2 linked regions of the Cellulophaga sp. L1A9 genome follow. Each later gene encodes a partner of the first gene's protein in a complex. Links are inferred from orthologs where the notes say so. Each region holds a gene or a part of one and is shown on either strand. Other genes may lie near its edges.

What was found.
Region 2: the proteins of trxA (region 1) and trxB are in contact, whole or in part, in a crystal structure (PDB 1F6M), measured with the Escherichia coli proteins. The link is inferred for Cellulophaga sp. L1A9 from one-to-one orthologs.

What each region holds. Positions count from the first base shown.
Region 1 is NZ_CP047027.1:2,380,939-2,389,133, reverse strand. Bases 2,421-5,131 are described here. They hold trxA (thioredoxin), read right to left. Parts: upstream 4,080-5,131; coding sequence 3,762-4,079; downstream 2,421-3,761. Other genes in these bases: dnaE (DNA polymerase III subunit alpha), read right to left, coding at 4,179-5,131; GQR94_RS10295 (DUF58 domain-containing protein), read right to left, coding at 2,710-3,639; GQR94_RS10300 (glycoside hydrolase family 26 protein), read right to left, coding at 2,421-2,699. Also shown: more of GQR94_RS10300, read right to left, coding at 1,668-2,420; more of dnaE, read right to left, coding at 5,132-8,195. UniProt on the Escherichia coli protein: Participates in various redox reactions through the reversible oxidation of its active center dithiol to a disulfide and catalyzes dithiol-disulfide exchange reactions.
Region 2 is NZ_CP047027.1:3,176,778-3,185,041, forward strand. What follows is about bases 2,044-4,823. They hold trxB (thioredoxin-disulfide reductase), read left to right. Parts: upstream 2,044-2,840; coding sequence 2,841-3,806; downstream 3,807-4,823. Other genes in these bases: GQR94_RS13910 (formylglycine-generating enzyme family protein), read left to right, coding at 2,044-2,713; GQR94_RS13920 (hypothetical protein), read right to left, coding at 3,886-4,332; GQR94_RS13925 (aminotransferase class I/II-fold pyridoxal phosphate-dependent enzyme), read right to left, coding at 4,402-4,823. In the rest of the region: GQR94_RS13905 (PEP/pyruvate-binding domain-containing protein), read right to left, coding at 1-1,427; more of GQR94_RS13910, read left to right, coding at 1,583-2,043; more of GQR94_RS13925, read right to left, coding at 4,824-5,469; GQR94_RS13930 (dipeptide epimerase), read right to left, coding at 5,469-6,479; GQR94_RS13935 (head GIN domain-containing protein), read right to left, coding at 6,578-7,312; GQR94_RS13940 (PspC domain-containing protein), read right to left, coding at 7,464-8,264.

The sequences.
Region 1 (8,195 bases):
CAATGAACTTTTATTTCGTATTCTTAACCGCTTATCTCAGTATCGTTGTTTCCCTAAGCGGCTGCAAATATACACCCTCTTTTGAAACCTACAAGCGTTTTTGAAAAAAAAATTCAATCTTTTTTTTGACGTTTTTATAACACCCTAGAAACAAAGACTTAACACTCAAAAAAAGATTAAGAATAATCATTGTTCTATCAAAAAAAGCAATCAACAGACCTTATTACCCATAAACAGACCCCGCCCACATCTATACTATATTATGCAAATTGCTCCACAAGATACTCGTCATCCACCATTAATCTAATTCATCGGACCTTCAACACCTACAAAAACACTTTTGACTCACCAACCTAATCCCTTTGACTGAACACGCACTCTTTCCCGTTTCCGGTCTAGCTATTTCCAAGACCAATATCAACTCCTGATTTAAGCACTCAAAGGAACGTTCACCTCAATTACCTCAACAGAGGTAGGAAAAGAAAATTACAATAACGAAACCTGCAACCAATTACTATTTTTACTACAACGCATCTATCTATTATAATAATTTCAGAAAAATGCATCCCCATTCACCCCTCACAAAACAACTCCTACTATAAACCACAGTTTTAAAGTAACCACCAATACCTATATCAAACTCACCCTTATTCCTTTATCAATATATAGATGACACCTTTATATAGCAACCCACTTAATAAGTGACACTTATTTTGATTCTGTATTCCAATTATTCTAAAAATTATTTTCAACATAGGATCAGAAGGACACTTAAACCTTTCTCTTAAACTCATCCTCCTTTAAAAAGAACACCCCGAAACACTTCAAGCCATGCCGACAAAATATTGACAGAAAGCTAATGATCGAGAAAACGAACAGAATAAAAAGCTAAAGGAAAGAACAAGACACTTGTGTTAGAAGAATTAAAAATGAAAAAATAAGAAAACAACTTTTAAAAGAAGTAGACTCCTCTATACAAAGCCAATTACAACTAGACAGCTGCCGGCAGGGAAGACCAAAGCAAATCCTTGTTCCTTATACATCCTGACACCAAGATTCCTTACTAATAGTTTCAAGAAATGAGAAACCTATCCAATGCAGCGACTTCTCCACAACAAGCAAAAACAAAATCATCACATTGATATAAAATGTAAAAAACACCAGATTTAGAACATTCAACTCCATAGCCTGTACAAAAACAATAAACCATAAATTATTCCTGAATTATAATATGGACAGAAGTACGAATGCTTCCACAACATCCATTAACACAAAACAAAAGATTTTAGAGGTCAATTCAGAAGTTAGGAAAATGAAGAATTCTTCCTTTATAGATTGACTATCGTTTTTACTTAAACACTAGATTTAGTCATGACAGATCACAACCCAAACACAGACCAATCACTTAACTATTAAACAAAAAAAATCCTCAACTTGCGTTGAGGATTTGTTGGCGGTCCGGACGGGACTCGAACCCGCGACCCCCTGCGTGACAGGCAGGTATTCTAACCAACTGAACTACCGAACCGTTGCTTTTAGCGGTTGCAAATATACGCCGCTTATTTAATTACGCAAATTTTTTTGACTAAAAAATTCACTTTTTTTCAAAATAAATTACAAAAAAATCCATTGAACTTAGTTATCAGACACTTACAAAAAAATAAAAATTAAACTTTTCCGTCGTCTAAAAACAAAACGTGTGCCTTTTGACTAAATGTTTTAAAATCGTTAGCACTTAATTGATCCGGATACGGCACAAAAAAATGATTTTCAGAATCGTTTCGCCATAATAACACCCAAGCAATACCCATTTCTGCCACTGTATCATCTAAAATGGTACTCCACCATCGTGATTCTGAAACCTTATCTAATCCAATTTCAGTTAAAGCATATGGCTTTTTTAATGTTTCTGCTACCCTTTTTAAAACCTCCACATTAGTTTTTAGCGTTTTTTTAAATGCTTTACCAGTTCCATGTTGGTACAGATCTAAACCTAACATATCTACAACATGATCTCCAGGATAATTTAAAAGGTATTCTGCTTCCGTGAACACCAAATTAGGAGCATACACATACAGTAAATTATGAACTTCAAATTCTACCGACAGCAGTTGCAAGGTTTGCAACCACAAAGCTTTATACCCCTCAGGACTGCAATTTGGATTGCCCCACCAAAACCAAGCACCATTCATTTCATGAAACGGACGAAAAGCAACCGGAATCAACATTCCGTTTTCATCTTTTAAACGCAATAGGAAGTCAGCAACTTTTTTAAGCCACTCTTTATAGACTTGAAAATGGCTGCCACCCTCCAAAATATGTTTTACAGCAATCGTAGTTTCCCAGCTATCGCCTTTAGAAACAGGATTATCTGCATGCCAACTAATGGTGATGATCCCGCCTTCCTTATGTGCTTTCCGCATGAGAGTGCACATAGCATCAAAAGGCACATCATCTAAGTTTTTGTCTTTCCCATGTTCAATCTGGCCAATATCAAAACCATAAACTAAGGGAAAGTCACCTATTACTTTATATACATCACTTGTATACGCATCTTGGTCATGGCGCCACCCTACCCCGTAAGACGTCGTATCTTGATGACCAAAGGCATATCCTTTATCTGAAAGTTTTTCTATTTTTTGCTTTAAAGCAAAAACCTGAGGCAGTGCTTCGGTATCTGCTAAACGGAGTGTAGTCATTATCTTGAGGTTATAGAAATTTTTGCCTTTCAGTCATATAGGTATTTAGAATTTTAGAAAAATCGCCTCCTACATCCACAGGAACATATTTAATCTTATACTGTGCGCAATTCAACTTTAAGTTCTCTTTATATACATTGACACTTTTCTTATAGCCTTCCTTAACGGTATCTGCATAAATATCTATTTTTTCTCTTGTCTCCACATCAATAAATCGCTTAGGCGTATTGTCAAAATTAAAATCGACCTCATGTTCCGCATCTAGTACATGAAACAAAACCACTTCGTGTTTGTTGTATTTTAAATGACGTAAAGCATCAAACAATTTTTCATCTTCTGTTTCCGCTTGAAGCATATCTGTAAATAGAAAAATTAAACTCCTACGTTTCATTTTTTCCGCTATCAGGTGCAAATAAGTATACGTTTCTGTTCTATTTTCCGGATTTGAAGTTGCACTAACTTCATTAAGTTTCGCCAATAACATCTGATGGTGCCGCTCACTACCCTTTTCAGATGCGTAATATTCGTATTGATCGGAATATACACTTAAACCAACAGCGTCTCTTTGTTTCTTTAAAATAGCCATAAGCGCAGCAATAGCCAAAACACTAAAACCTATTTTATTAAGGTTATCTATTGCTAAATTCTTTACTTCTGGATAAAACATAGAAGCTGAGTTATCTAATATCATATGGCAACGAAGATTGGTTTCTTCCTCATAGCGCTTGGTGTACAATTTATCGGTTTTTGCGAATAGCTTCCAATCGATATGTTTTGTACTTTCTCCGTTGTTATAAATTTTATGTTCTGCAAATTCAGCAGAGAAACCATGAAACGGACTCTTATGAATTCCACTAATAAATCCTTCCACTACTTGATTCGCTAAAAGCCCAAGATTCTGAAATAAAAAAGATTTATGTAATTCTGATTGTACATTCATACCACTAAAGATAATTAAAACAGTGCTCTAAACTTAAATATACTCCCTTATAGACACAAAAAAATCCCGCTATAAGCAGGATTTTTTTATTCTTTATGCCCAGATGGACATTATATTATTTACTATAATGCCGCATCAATTGCATCTGTGTACACTTTCTTAGGAGAAACTCCTACTTGTCTACTTACAATTTCACCATCTTTAAAAACCAATACTGTAGGAATGTTACGCACTCCGTATTTAGCAGCAAATTCTTGATTCGCATCAACATCTACTTTACCAACTACCGCTTTACCATCATACTCAGTACTAACTTCATCAATGATTGGACCTACCATTCTACATGGTCCACACCATGCTGCCCAAAAATCAACTACTACTGGTTTATCACTTTTTAAGACTACTTCATCAAAAGTTGCGTCTGTTATCTCTAATGCCATTTTGTTTCTTTTTATTGTTATGCAAATTTAGTCAAATATTATTCTCTTTCCTTACTAACGTTACATTCGTTTTAGCTATTGCCCTATCGATAAACTTTATTAATTTAATTTAAATAAAATATCTTGCTTTTCAAGAAGCTGCAGCAATTCACTTGAAATTTGCACCTTTTGCTTTCTACTTACCAGACTAACCTTAATCTCTTCTTGCATTTCATACACCATAAAATTAAGAGAATGTTCTCCTCTATGGGCATCTATAGTTTGCTTAAGCTCGTAGATTTTTTCTTCTTTTAATAAATCTATATTCAAATTGATGGTCAGTTTTTTCGCATACGTTTCCATTACTTCCTGCAATAACATAAAACTATTGAATTGCATTCGCGGATCTCCTTTTTTACCAGTATCCCGATTTACCCAACCTTCACGCACAAATAATTTTACGTAGGCAAAGGAATTGATCATTAAAAAATGGCGGAACTTTAAATACTCTTCTCCGAATATCCTAAACTCAAAAGTGTCTGTATAATCTTCCATGGTGAACATTGCCCAACCTTTTCCATTTTTAGAAACCCTATGCTGTACATCTGCAATTACCCCGGCAAAAGAAACCTCTCTATTTACAATACTCTCCAAATCATTTAAATTAGAAAGACTTGCATTACAGAACGATTTTACTTCTGATTTAAAATCATCTAGAGGGTGCCCTGAAATATAAATTCCCACGACTTCTTTCTCCCGGCGTAATTTTTCCATGGTCCCCCATTCCTCACAAGGCGGAACCGTTGGTTCTGCAATCTGCACTTCACTAGCATCACCAAATAAACTTACCTGACTAGAGTTTTCATTTTCTTGAAATTTAGAGCCATATTTTACTGCTTTTTCCAAAAAAGTAATTCCGTCTCCTTCGTCTGCAAAGTACTGTGCTCTATGCGTATCCCCAAAAGAATCAAAACCACCAGCAACCGCTAAGTTTTCAAATGCTTTTTTATTCGCTGCACGCAGATCAATACGTTTTGACAAATCGAAAACCGACTTAAATGGACCTTTTTCTTTTCTATTTTCAACTATAGTTTCTACTGCACCACGGCCAACACCTTTTACAGCTCCCATTCCAAAACGAACCGCACCATAATCATTTACCGCAAATTTGTAATACGATTCATTTACATCCGGTCCTAAAACATCTAAGCCCATACGCTTACATTCTTCCATAAAAAATGTAACCTGCTTGATATCATTCATATTATTTGAAAGCACCGCAGCCATATATTCCGCAGGATAATGCGCTTTACAATAGGCGGTTTGATACGCAATCCAAGCATAACAGGTGGAGTGAGATTTATTAAAAGCATAAGCTGCAAAGGCCTCCCAATCCTTCCAAATTTTCTCTAATTTATCAACATTATGCCCTTTTGCTGAAGCCTGCTCAATAAATTTAGGCTTCATTTTATCCAGTACATACTTCTGTTTCTTACCCATGGCTTTACGCAAAACATCGGCTTCACCTTTAGTAAAATCCGCTAGCTTTTGCGACAAAAGCATCACCTGCTCTTGGTATACTGTAATTCCGTAGGTTTCTGCTAAATATTCTTCGTTAGCATCAAGGTCATAAATAATTTCTTCGGTACCATGTTTACGCGCAATAAAACTTGGAATATACTCCATTGGACCAGGACGATACAATGCGTTCATTGCAATTAAATCTGCAAAAACTGTAGGTTTCAATGCCCTCATGTGTTTCTGCATCCCAGGAGATTCATATTGGAAAACACCTACTGTTTCACCACGCTGGAAAAGCTCATATGTTTTTACATCATCTAGAGGAAAATTCTCCGGATCTAACTCAACTCCATGTTTCGCTTTAACAATCTTAACGGTATCCTTAATTAAGGTTAATGTCTTTAACCCCAAGAAATCCATTTTTAGTAGACCTGCATCTTCTACCACCGAGTTGTCAAACTGGGTACAGTACATTTCGGAATCTTTCGCTAAGGCTACAGGAACGAATTTTGTAATATCATCTGGTGTAATAATCACCCCACAGGCGTGAATACCGGTATTCCGAACAGAGCCTTCTAAAATATAGGCTTGGTTAAGGGTTTCTGCCTCAAGGCCGTCTCCTTCTGAAATGGCCAAAAGCTCATTTACCTTAATAAGCTCTTCACTATTAAATTTAGCTTTTAGAATTTTTTCATCGACCCCAATTATCTTTTTTAATTTAGACATATTAGGAATCAACTTCGCCATACGATCCGAATCACTCAAAGGTAAATCTAGTGCACGAGCCGTATCTCGAATAGACGATTTAGCAGCCATGGTACCATATGTAATAATCTGAGCCACTTGGTTTGCCCCATATTTATTAATTACATAATCCATAACACGACCCCGACCTTCATCATCAAAGTCAATATCAATATCGGGCATACTTACACGATCCGGATTTAAGAAACGCTCAAAAAGTAAATCGTACTTAATAGGATCTAAGTTGGTAATCCACAAACAATATGCAACAGCAGACCCTGCCGCCGATCCACGACCCGGCCCTACCGATACATCCATTGCCCGGGCAGCTCTAATAAAATCTTCAACAATCAAGAAATACCCAGGATATCCTGTCTTCTCAATTACTTGAAGTTCAAAATCTAATCGTTCGTCAATTGCAGGTGTAATTTCTCCATACCTTTTCTTAGCACCTTCATAGGTAATGTGCCGTAAAAATTTATTTTCACCACGCTTACCTTTATCTAATTTATCTTCTGCGAACTGAAATTCTTCGGGAATATCAAAAGCAGGCAATAACACATCACGAGCTAAAGTAAAGGTTTCCACTTTATCAATTACTTCTTGGATATTGATAATAGCCTCAGGAATATCTTTAAAAAGCTCCTTCATTTCATCAGAAGACTTAAAGTAATATTCTTGATTAGGTAAACCATACCGATACCCACGACCACGACCTATTGGAGTCGCTTGTTTTTCGCCATCTTTTACACATAATAAAATATCGTGTGCATGCGCATTTTCTTTATCTACATAATAGGTGTTATTCGTCGCAACTAATTTTACATCATGCTTCTTCGCAAATTGAAGCAACACTTGATTTGCACGGTCTTCATCTTCTTGACCATGACGCATGATCTCTATATATAGGTCATCACCAAAAGTTTCTTTCCACCACAGTAAGGCTTCTTCCGCTTGGTTCTCCCCTACATTAAGCACCTTACTTGGCACCTCTCCATATAAGTTCCCTGTTAAAACAATAATATCTTCCTTGTATTGCTCAACTACTTTCCTATCAATTCTAGGCACATAATACTTACCACTAACAAAGGCGATAGATGACATTTTTGCCAAATTTAAATACCCTTTTTTAGTTTTTGCCAGCATGACTATTTGATAGCCATTATCTTTTTGGGACTTATTGGTATGATCTTCACAAACCTGAAATTCGCACCCTATGATTGGTGTAATTTCTACTTCTGGTTCTGGCAATTCTTCTAAAGCTTCTTCCCCTTCTGCTAAAGTGCCATTTTTAGTAGCTTCAAAACGCTTTAAATTTTCTTCATTACGAGAAACCACCCCTTTATTATGATTGATAACCCCACTTACAAAATGGAACGCCCCCATCATATTGGCATGATCTGTCATTGCTACAGCAGGCATTTTTGCTTTGGCTGTAGCCGAAATCAAGGCAGGAATACTTATCGTAGATTGTAGTATTGAAAACTGTGTATGATTATGTAAGTGAGAAAAATTAGCACTCTCTAATGTTGCTAAATTTTCTTTTATCTCTTCTTGAGAAACACCACCGGTATCTTTATCCCAAAGTGCATCTGCTATTTTTTTAGATGCTTTTTTAAGGTTGATGTGTTTTAAACCGATTAATTGAATCACTTGCGGATTAGCCTCCGAGAAGTTCTTAAAATAATCTGGCTGAACATCTAATTTCTCAATCGTATACTGCTGTTTACGAACAAGCTCTAGGAAACAACGCGTAGTTGCCTCAACATCGGCAGTTGCATTATGCGCCTCTCCGAAAGGTTCACCGAATAAATATTGATGTAGTTCTGTTAACGTAGGCAATTTAAATTTACCTCCACGCCCACCAGGAAT
Region 2 (8,264 bases), 790 kb from region 1 along the record:
GCATAGCCGGGGTTTAATCCTCTAAACGTGCTTTGGTTTTGTACGTCTAATACCTTGTTACTCAAAGAAGATTCTTTTGCAATAAAATCGCCTAAATCACCTACAGCTTTACCTAAATATAAGGCTATAGATCCTCTGATTTTGTCATCTATAAAACCATAAGCTTTAGGCTCAAAACCTGTGTACTCATTAACAATGTCTTGATACGTAGCTTTTACCATAGCTGCGCTCCATTCCACCTCTCTGCGGGCATTTTCTAAAACAGCTGTAAGCTCGCCTAAGGTCATTTTTGGAGCTTGATATTTGCTTAACGACCCCATCAACTGTTCCCATTCCCATGTTTCAGCATAGCCAGCGCCTGCAGTTGCCATTCCTAAATAGCAGATTTTTTCTAATAGAACATTTACTGATTCCGGTTCCCATTTGGGAGCATTTTTAAATAGGATATCTTCAACTTTTAAAGAGATATCAAGCAATTGTAATTTAATCTCAGGATTTGTTTCTTCTAAGATAGCAACTCTCAATTCCAAAAGTAAATCAGAAGAATTAATGATAATACTCTTTGGAGTATCCGTTGCGGAAGTAATCGCATACGCATCAATTTTCTTTCCTATGGCTGTTTTTTTTACAAGAGGAGCATTTGCTAAAAATGTAGAAGCATCTATAGGTTTATAAAAGGTTTGCATGGTAGTTATCAAAGCATCAATTTGTTTGCTAAGGCTTGTAGTTAGTTTTGCAGTATGTTTCTGTTTAAAATCTTTTACTTTTTGAATGTCTACAAATTCTGGTTGACTATGGATTTTCACCCTAAGATCCATAAAAGGTTCATAGGCATCAGAAATTACTTTAGACTGGCTGCGCATTAATTGTGAGGTGTTATCATCACCCTCATGCGGAATATCTTTTAAAGATTGTCGGATTAAGAAATAATTTTGAGCCACACGCTCTTTATCGGCTAATAGCCATTTATAAAATTCAATACCCCAAGCTTGCTCATCTTCAGATTGAATGGAACCTCTGTAAAATTGCCCTTTTTGTAAAATCCATCCGTCATCAATAGTTCTTAAATACTTATCTAATTGATATTGTTTTAAACGGGAGTGATTGCGCTCTAAATCCCAAAATTCTTTTACATCTGTATATGCTAAAATCTGTCCTAAATAAATATGATTGCTCTCTCCTAAAGCAACTACAGCATCTTTATAACGCGCATGTTGGACCCCTGGTCCAACATTCTCAGGACACGGATCTTTTGGTTGGCGAATACTGCCGTCAGTACAAAACCAACGAATATCTTTATAAGGTCCTCTTATATCGTTTTTATAGGTATTTATTTGTTCTGTAATCTTTTCATTGCTAAGCTTTTGAGAAAATAAGGTGGCGGCGAATAAAAACAGAATAAAAGTAGAAATTGATTTGGTTTTCATGGGTTGATCAAATTTAAATCAAAGTAAAAGTATACTATTTGTACTTTCATTAGTTTAATAATTTACTGATTTTTTATGGATTAATTTAAAGTTAAATGTTTTATTCGATTAGACTAGAATTGTATTTTTGACACTTAACCGATAAACCCTTTCCAATGAAGTTCTTGTTACCATTACTTTTTGCGCTACTCTTAGTGAATACCCAATGTAAAGAACAAAAGAAAGAAGAACTAGTTAAAGAAGAAGATAAGGCTGCGGTTGAAATTTCAAAAAAAGAAGCTTTAAAGGAAATTTTAGTTGCACAACCTACAGATATAGTTGCACCTGAAGGTATGGTTTGGATTCCTGGAGGAACCTTTAATCAAGGAGCAGTGCCTCAAGATAAAATGGCAATGGATCATGAAAAACCAATGCATGAAGTACAGGTAGATGGTTTCTTTATGGATATTACGGAAGTTACCAATGCCCAATTTGCAAAATTTGTAAACGAAACTGGATATGTTACTGTTGCAGAACGAGAAATTGATTGGGAAGAAATGAAAGCACAACTGCCAGAAGGTACTCCAAAGCCACATGATTCTATTTTACAACCGGGAGCATTAATATTCAAGAAAACAAAAAACTCAGTTCCTAATTTATATGATTTTTCTCAATGGTGGGAATGGAAAATTGGAGCAGACTGGAAACATCCAAACGGACCAAAAAGTACGATACAAGGTAAAGACAAAGAACCTGTGGTTCAAATTTCTTATGAAGATGCTATGGCCTATTGTACTTGGGCAGGAAGAAGGTTGCCAACAGAAGCAGAATGGGAGCATGCTTCGCGTGGTCACCAAAAGCAAACCATATATTTCTGGGGTGATGATATTAGTAAGTTAGCGTCAATGGCAAACACTTGGGAAGGCGAGTTTCCTGTAACTAATTCAAAATTAGATGGCTTTGAACGTAGAGCAGCGGTAATGTCTTATCCTGCAAATGATTTTGGTTTGTATGATATGGCGGGTAACGTGTGGGAGTGGACTTCAGATTGGTACAGCGCTAATTATTTTAAAGAAGTAGCCAATAATGTTGCATTGGCAAGAAATCCTCAGGGGCCATCAAAAACATATAATCCTAACAACCCGTACGCTATAGAAAAAGTAATTAAAGGAGGTTCTTTTTTATGCAGTGCCTCATATTGTGCTAGTTATAGAATCTCTTCACGAATGGGATCAAGCCCAGATTCTGGAGCAGAACACGTAGGTTTTAGAACGGTGGCTACTCCAGATATGCTCGTTAAGAATTAATATTTTTCCTAGAAAAAAGTAGGGTACAGGATGCTACTATTAAACTATAACAACTTTTGATAACTTTTAATGTAAGTTTTTTGACAAAAAACCTACTTTTGAAGTAACAAATATGAAGTACTAGATTATGTCAGATAAAATTGAAAGAATTAAAACTTTAATTATTGGTTCAGGACCTGCGGGTTATACAGCTGCTATATATGCTGCAAGAGCAGATTTAAAGCCTGTTGTTTACACAGGAATGGAGCCAGGCGGACAATTAACGACAACAACAGAGGTTGATAATTTTCCTGGTTACCCTGAAGGGATTGATGGACCAACGATGATGATGCAATTGCAATCTCAAGCAGAACGTTTTGGTACAGAAGTTAGAATAGGAATGATTACTGCGGTAGAATTAAGCACAGAAGTGGGCGGTATTCATAAAGCTACGGTTGATGATTCTATCCAGATTGAAGCAGAAACGGTTATTATTTCAACGGGAGCAACTGCAAAGTACTTAAATATTCCTAGTGAACAAAAATTAAGAGGCGGAGGCGTTTCGGCATGTGCTGTTTGCGATGGTTTTTTCTATAAAAACCAGGATGTAGCTATTGTTGGGGCAGGAGATACTGCCGCAGAAGAAGCTTCTTATTTGGCAAACATTTGTAAAAGTGTTACCATGTTAGTTCGTAAGGACGAGATGAGAGCCTCAAAAGCGATGCAACATAGGGTTCATAATATAAAAAATATTACAGTTTTATATAATACGGAAGTTGATGAAGTATTAGGAGGACAAGTGGTAGAAGGTTTACGAATGGTAAATAATGTTACTGGTGAAAAATCAGAAATTGACATTACAGGATTATTTATTGCTATTGGTCATAAACCGAATACTGATATTTTTAAGGGTCAGTTAGATATGGATGAAACCGGCTACTTAATCACAAAGGGAAAATCTACTAAAACGAACCTTCCAGGAGTGTTTGCTTGTGGAGATTCTCAAGATAAAGAATACAGACAAGCGATTACAGCAGCAGGAACAGGTTGTATGTCAGCTTTAGATGCCGAACGTTATTTGGCGGCAATAGAAACACCGGCCTCAATGGCTTAAATTAAAAAAGAGCCGCTATTTAGCGGCTCTTTTTTTTAATATTCCCCACGTCTTTTAAGGTTAAGTTTGAAAAATAGTATTAATCTATTCGTTTATAGTTTTCTGAAGAAATTTTATTGCCTTCCTCGTCTACTGTAATTTGTTTAAAGGAATCTTTATCTAATTGCAACTCAAATTTGAATACTTGAACGGTATCTTGAATTTTCATCATCATTTCAGAACCAAATTCTAGTTGTTCCTCCAAGTTATTTTCTGAATTTGAATACGAACCATATCCAAACCATTCTGATGGATCATTAGGAGAATAACGCGTCCACATCACTTTGCCTTTACTGTAAATTTTTACCTGACGATAACCATTCATATTGGATAGCGTGTCAGTTACATTCATACCGTCGTAGTTAAAACGGTTAACGAGTTCCCAAGTACCTTCTAAAGAAGAGTTTTTTAAAGATTTAAGAGGTGTAACATTAGTTGAAGAAACTAAAAATAACATCAAGAAAATCAATCCGATTAATTTTTTCATGATCATGTATTTTTAAATTGTTAGATACCAATAAGTTACGATAATTTTTATTAAAATGTAGGAAAATTATTAAAAAATATAATACTTATTAATAAGCGCGCATAAATTTCTTATGTCTTCTTTGGTGTGAGCAGCACTAATCACAATTCTACTCATAAGATTAGCGTCCTCATTAGGGTACCGAAAACTGGTGATTAAAATATAATGTTCTTCTAAGTAGTTTGTTAGTTTTTCGTCCGAAAAAGTAAATGCGGGGTGGCCAATCATATATTTAAATTTGGTTATCGCATCAACGTTATCTATAAAAAATTCAATATTTTGATGAAGTAAAATGCGTTTTGCATTTAATAAAACTTCAGCTTGATAAATACTGGCAAGATTTGCTGGAGAAGCCGGACTTGCTCCCCCAAAAAAAGTAGTAGCTGTTAGTTCTTTAATTCGATCAGTACTTCCGAAAATGGCACCTCCTTGTACGCCATAACCTTTGCCTAAGGAGCAGCACACAATCAATTCTTTAGGGTTTAAACTGTCTATAGTTTTAAAAACCCCAGCCCCATTTTTACCTGTAATTCCAATCCCGTGAGAATCATCGACGACGAGTATAACATCTTCTAAGGGTAGTGCTTGCAGTCCTTTGAAATTAGGAAAATTGGCACCTGAAAAATCTATGGAATCAAGAAATACTACAGGTGTTATTGTGCTCTGTTTTTCTAAATGATCGCGAATAGCGATGCTTAATGATGAAAAAGTAATATATGATTTTGGTTTATTCTCCTCAGGATTATTAATATAAAGCGCAGAATGTGTATTGGGGGAGTAGAAGAGTTTGAATTCCTTTTTATTTAAAAAATGACCTATGAATTGTCCCGCTAAATATCCCGAAGATAAGGTTACACAAGCTTCACTACCTACTAATTTTGCAAAATAGTCTTCTACTTGATTAAAGATATTAATCTGAATATTTGATTTTCTAGATGCACCATAGTTGGTACCGTATTTTCGTATATTTTTAATGTATAAATCTTGAAATTCAATATCCGTTTGCAAACCTAAATACGCAGTGCCACCAAAATACAAATAATTGGTATGGTCTGCCTGAAGGTTTTTTCCCGGGAATGAATCAATATATTTTATCATTATCTAAGTGTTACTCCACTACCTCCAAGTGTAGGATATATTAAACTAGCGTCTTTATTAATAATAATGCCATCTGCGATATCTTCTTTTAGTAGCATAGAACCGTCCATATCCACATAGTCCAATTGCGGTAATAATTGGGCAATTGCAGAGATGCCTACAGAAGACTCGGTCATACAGCCCACCATTACTTTTAGACCTAATTCTTTTCCTTCCTTAATCATTCGTAATGCAGGGGTCAATCCGCCACATTTTGTTAATTTAATATTGATACCACTAAAATGAAGACTACATTTTTCTACGTCACGTTCTAAAATACAACTTTCATCAGCAATAATGGGTAGAACGCTATGATGCATTACTTTTTCCATACCATCCCAATCATCAGCTTTTAGGGGTTGTTCTAAAAATTCTACACCTAATTCTTTTAAAAGCGGAGCATTAAAAATAGTTTCTTCTGCGGTCCAAGCACAATTGGCATCAATCCTAAAAATAGCATCTGTATGTTTGCGCAATTCCTTTACGATGTTAACATCATCATCTGTTCCTAATTTTATTTTGTAGATAGGCCATGGTGTTTCTTGCATCTTGGCTACCATTTTTTCGATACTTGCAATACCAATGGTGTAATTTGTAGTAGGGTAGTGGTTTAAGTTTGTATTCCAAATTTCATATAATGGCTTCCCTTTTAGTTTGCCATAAAGATCATGAGCTGCTAAATCTAAAGCACAAATGGCAAAATTAGAAAGACCTTTACTAGTTGTAAAGGCATGAAATACTTCAGGGGTGGTGAATGTGTACTGTTCTATTTCTGATCGTATGGCATTTATCTCTGCCATCATACTCTCTACTGAAATTTTATAGTAAGGATTGGAAGTAGCTTCTCCGTATCCCGTTTGGCCATTTAAACTTAAGCTTGCAATTAACGTATCCTGAAAATCATGAGATTCTCTAGAAATACTAAAAGTATGTTTTAAAGGTAAAATGTATTTTTTTAATTGAAGCTCCATGGTGTAAATCTTTCCTACGAAAATAGGCAAAGACAAAATATAAAAAAACGAAAAGCCATTGAAATTTCAATGGCTTTTCATCTATTTACGTTTGGTAGTTAATCGTTGTAAGTTACACTACCGGAAACACTTTTATTAGAATTTACTTGTGCTTTGCCAGAATAAGATATATTCCCTCCACTACTAGCATCTGCATGTAATGTTTCTGAAACATTGATGTCAACATTCGCACCACTACTTGCTTCTGCGTTACAAAATTTTGCAGCTAACTTTTTACCGCTCACATTTGACCCACTACTAGCATCAATAGTTGCATGCGTTGTTTCTCCTAGAATTTTAAGATTAGCACCACTACTGGCATCAATAGTTAAATCATCTGTTGCAATGGTTACGTCAACTAAAGAACCACTACTTGAATCTATAGTTAATTTGTCTGATTTAATGGTGTTTTTTGCTGTTACATTTGCACCACTAGAACTTTTTAATTCTGATATATTAGGTAAAGAAACATATACTTTTTTAGTAGCATTACCAATGTTTTCTATTGCATGAATCTTAAGGACGTTGTTATTAATATCTGTTCCTATTAAATCAATAATATTCTCATCTGCTTCTACCGTTATTTCAAAAACATCTGCTTGGGTTACAATTACTTCTAAACCTTCTGATGCAGAAATTTCGGTAAAATCTTCATTTACGGGTCTAATGTCTTTGGTTACTATTCCGTTTCCTTTAACGCCAGAGCCAAATTCGCCTATTTTTATATCCATTCCGCAGGAGGTTAAAAATATGCTTAGTGCTAGTGTGAGTGCAATTCTTACTAAAGTTGTCATGATTGTTGTTTTTATGATTGATGTAAAGATGTTATTTATTGAGGTTGCTTTATAACTTTTAAAACTCAACTGTTGATTTTAATTGATGAATTGTAATGTATTGTAAATGATAGGCGTTCACTAGTGGTTTAGTTTTTAAACGTCCTACTGATTATTGATTTTCATTAGTGTTTACTCGGATTCCATTTTCATCAATTTTTAAAATGAAAGACTCGCCATTATCGTTCACATCAATATCAATACCGTCTTCATCTATTTTTATTTTGCCCTTTTCTCCATTGTCATTGATGTTAATATTAATACCGTCTTCATTTATTTTCACTCGGTTATTCCCTTCAGGATTATCTATTTCTTCTTCCAAGCAGTCTAAACAATTTAGCGTTCCATTGTTCCCCATTATCCATTTGAAATCAGAGACATCACAGTCGTTAACATCCGAATTGTTTTTGGTGTTAATTCTCCAACAATTATCAGCATTATTCAAAAATTTTATTTTCATACCTTTTGGTAAGTAGATAAAAACACGAACCTCTTGATTTTTAAATTTGTTTTCTCTTCTTGTCGTTAAGAATTCATTCAGTTCTAAGGTATTTCCCTCAAAAGTATAGTTGTAATTTATTTTTTCTGCAGTTTCTCTAGCATTTGGAAATGACTTTCCGTTGGCATTTTTCTGAATTTCTATATGAATGAGTGAATCTTTAGAAGTTCTGAAATTAAATTCGACGTCTTTAGAAGATAAAATTTCTTGTCCGTTATCATCATAACTAACTACCATATCACCAATATTTAATGTTCTTCTATTCCAATGTAAATCATTAGAGGCGAAAGCGATATTTAAAGTGTCGTTAGGGCTATTTAAGTAATATTCATTGTCTGTTATTGCACTATCCCAAAATGCTCTTGAAGCAGCTTGTTTGCCTCCCAGTATCATAATGGCAATTAATGAAATTAA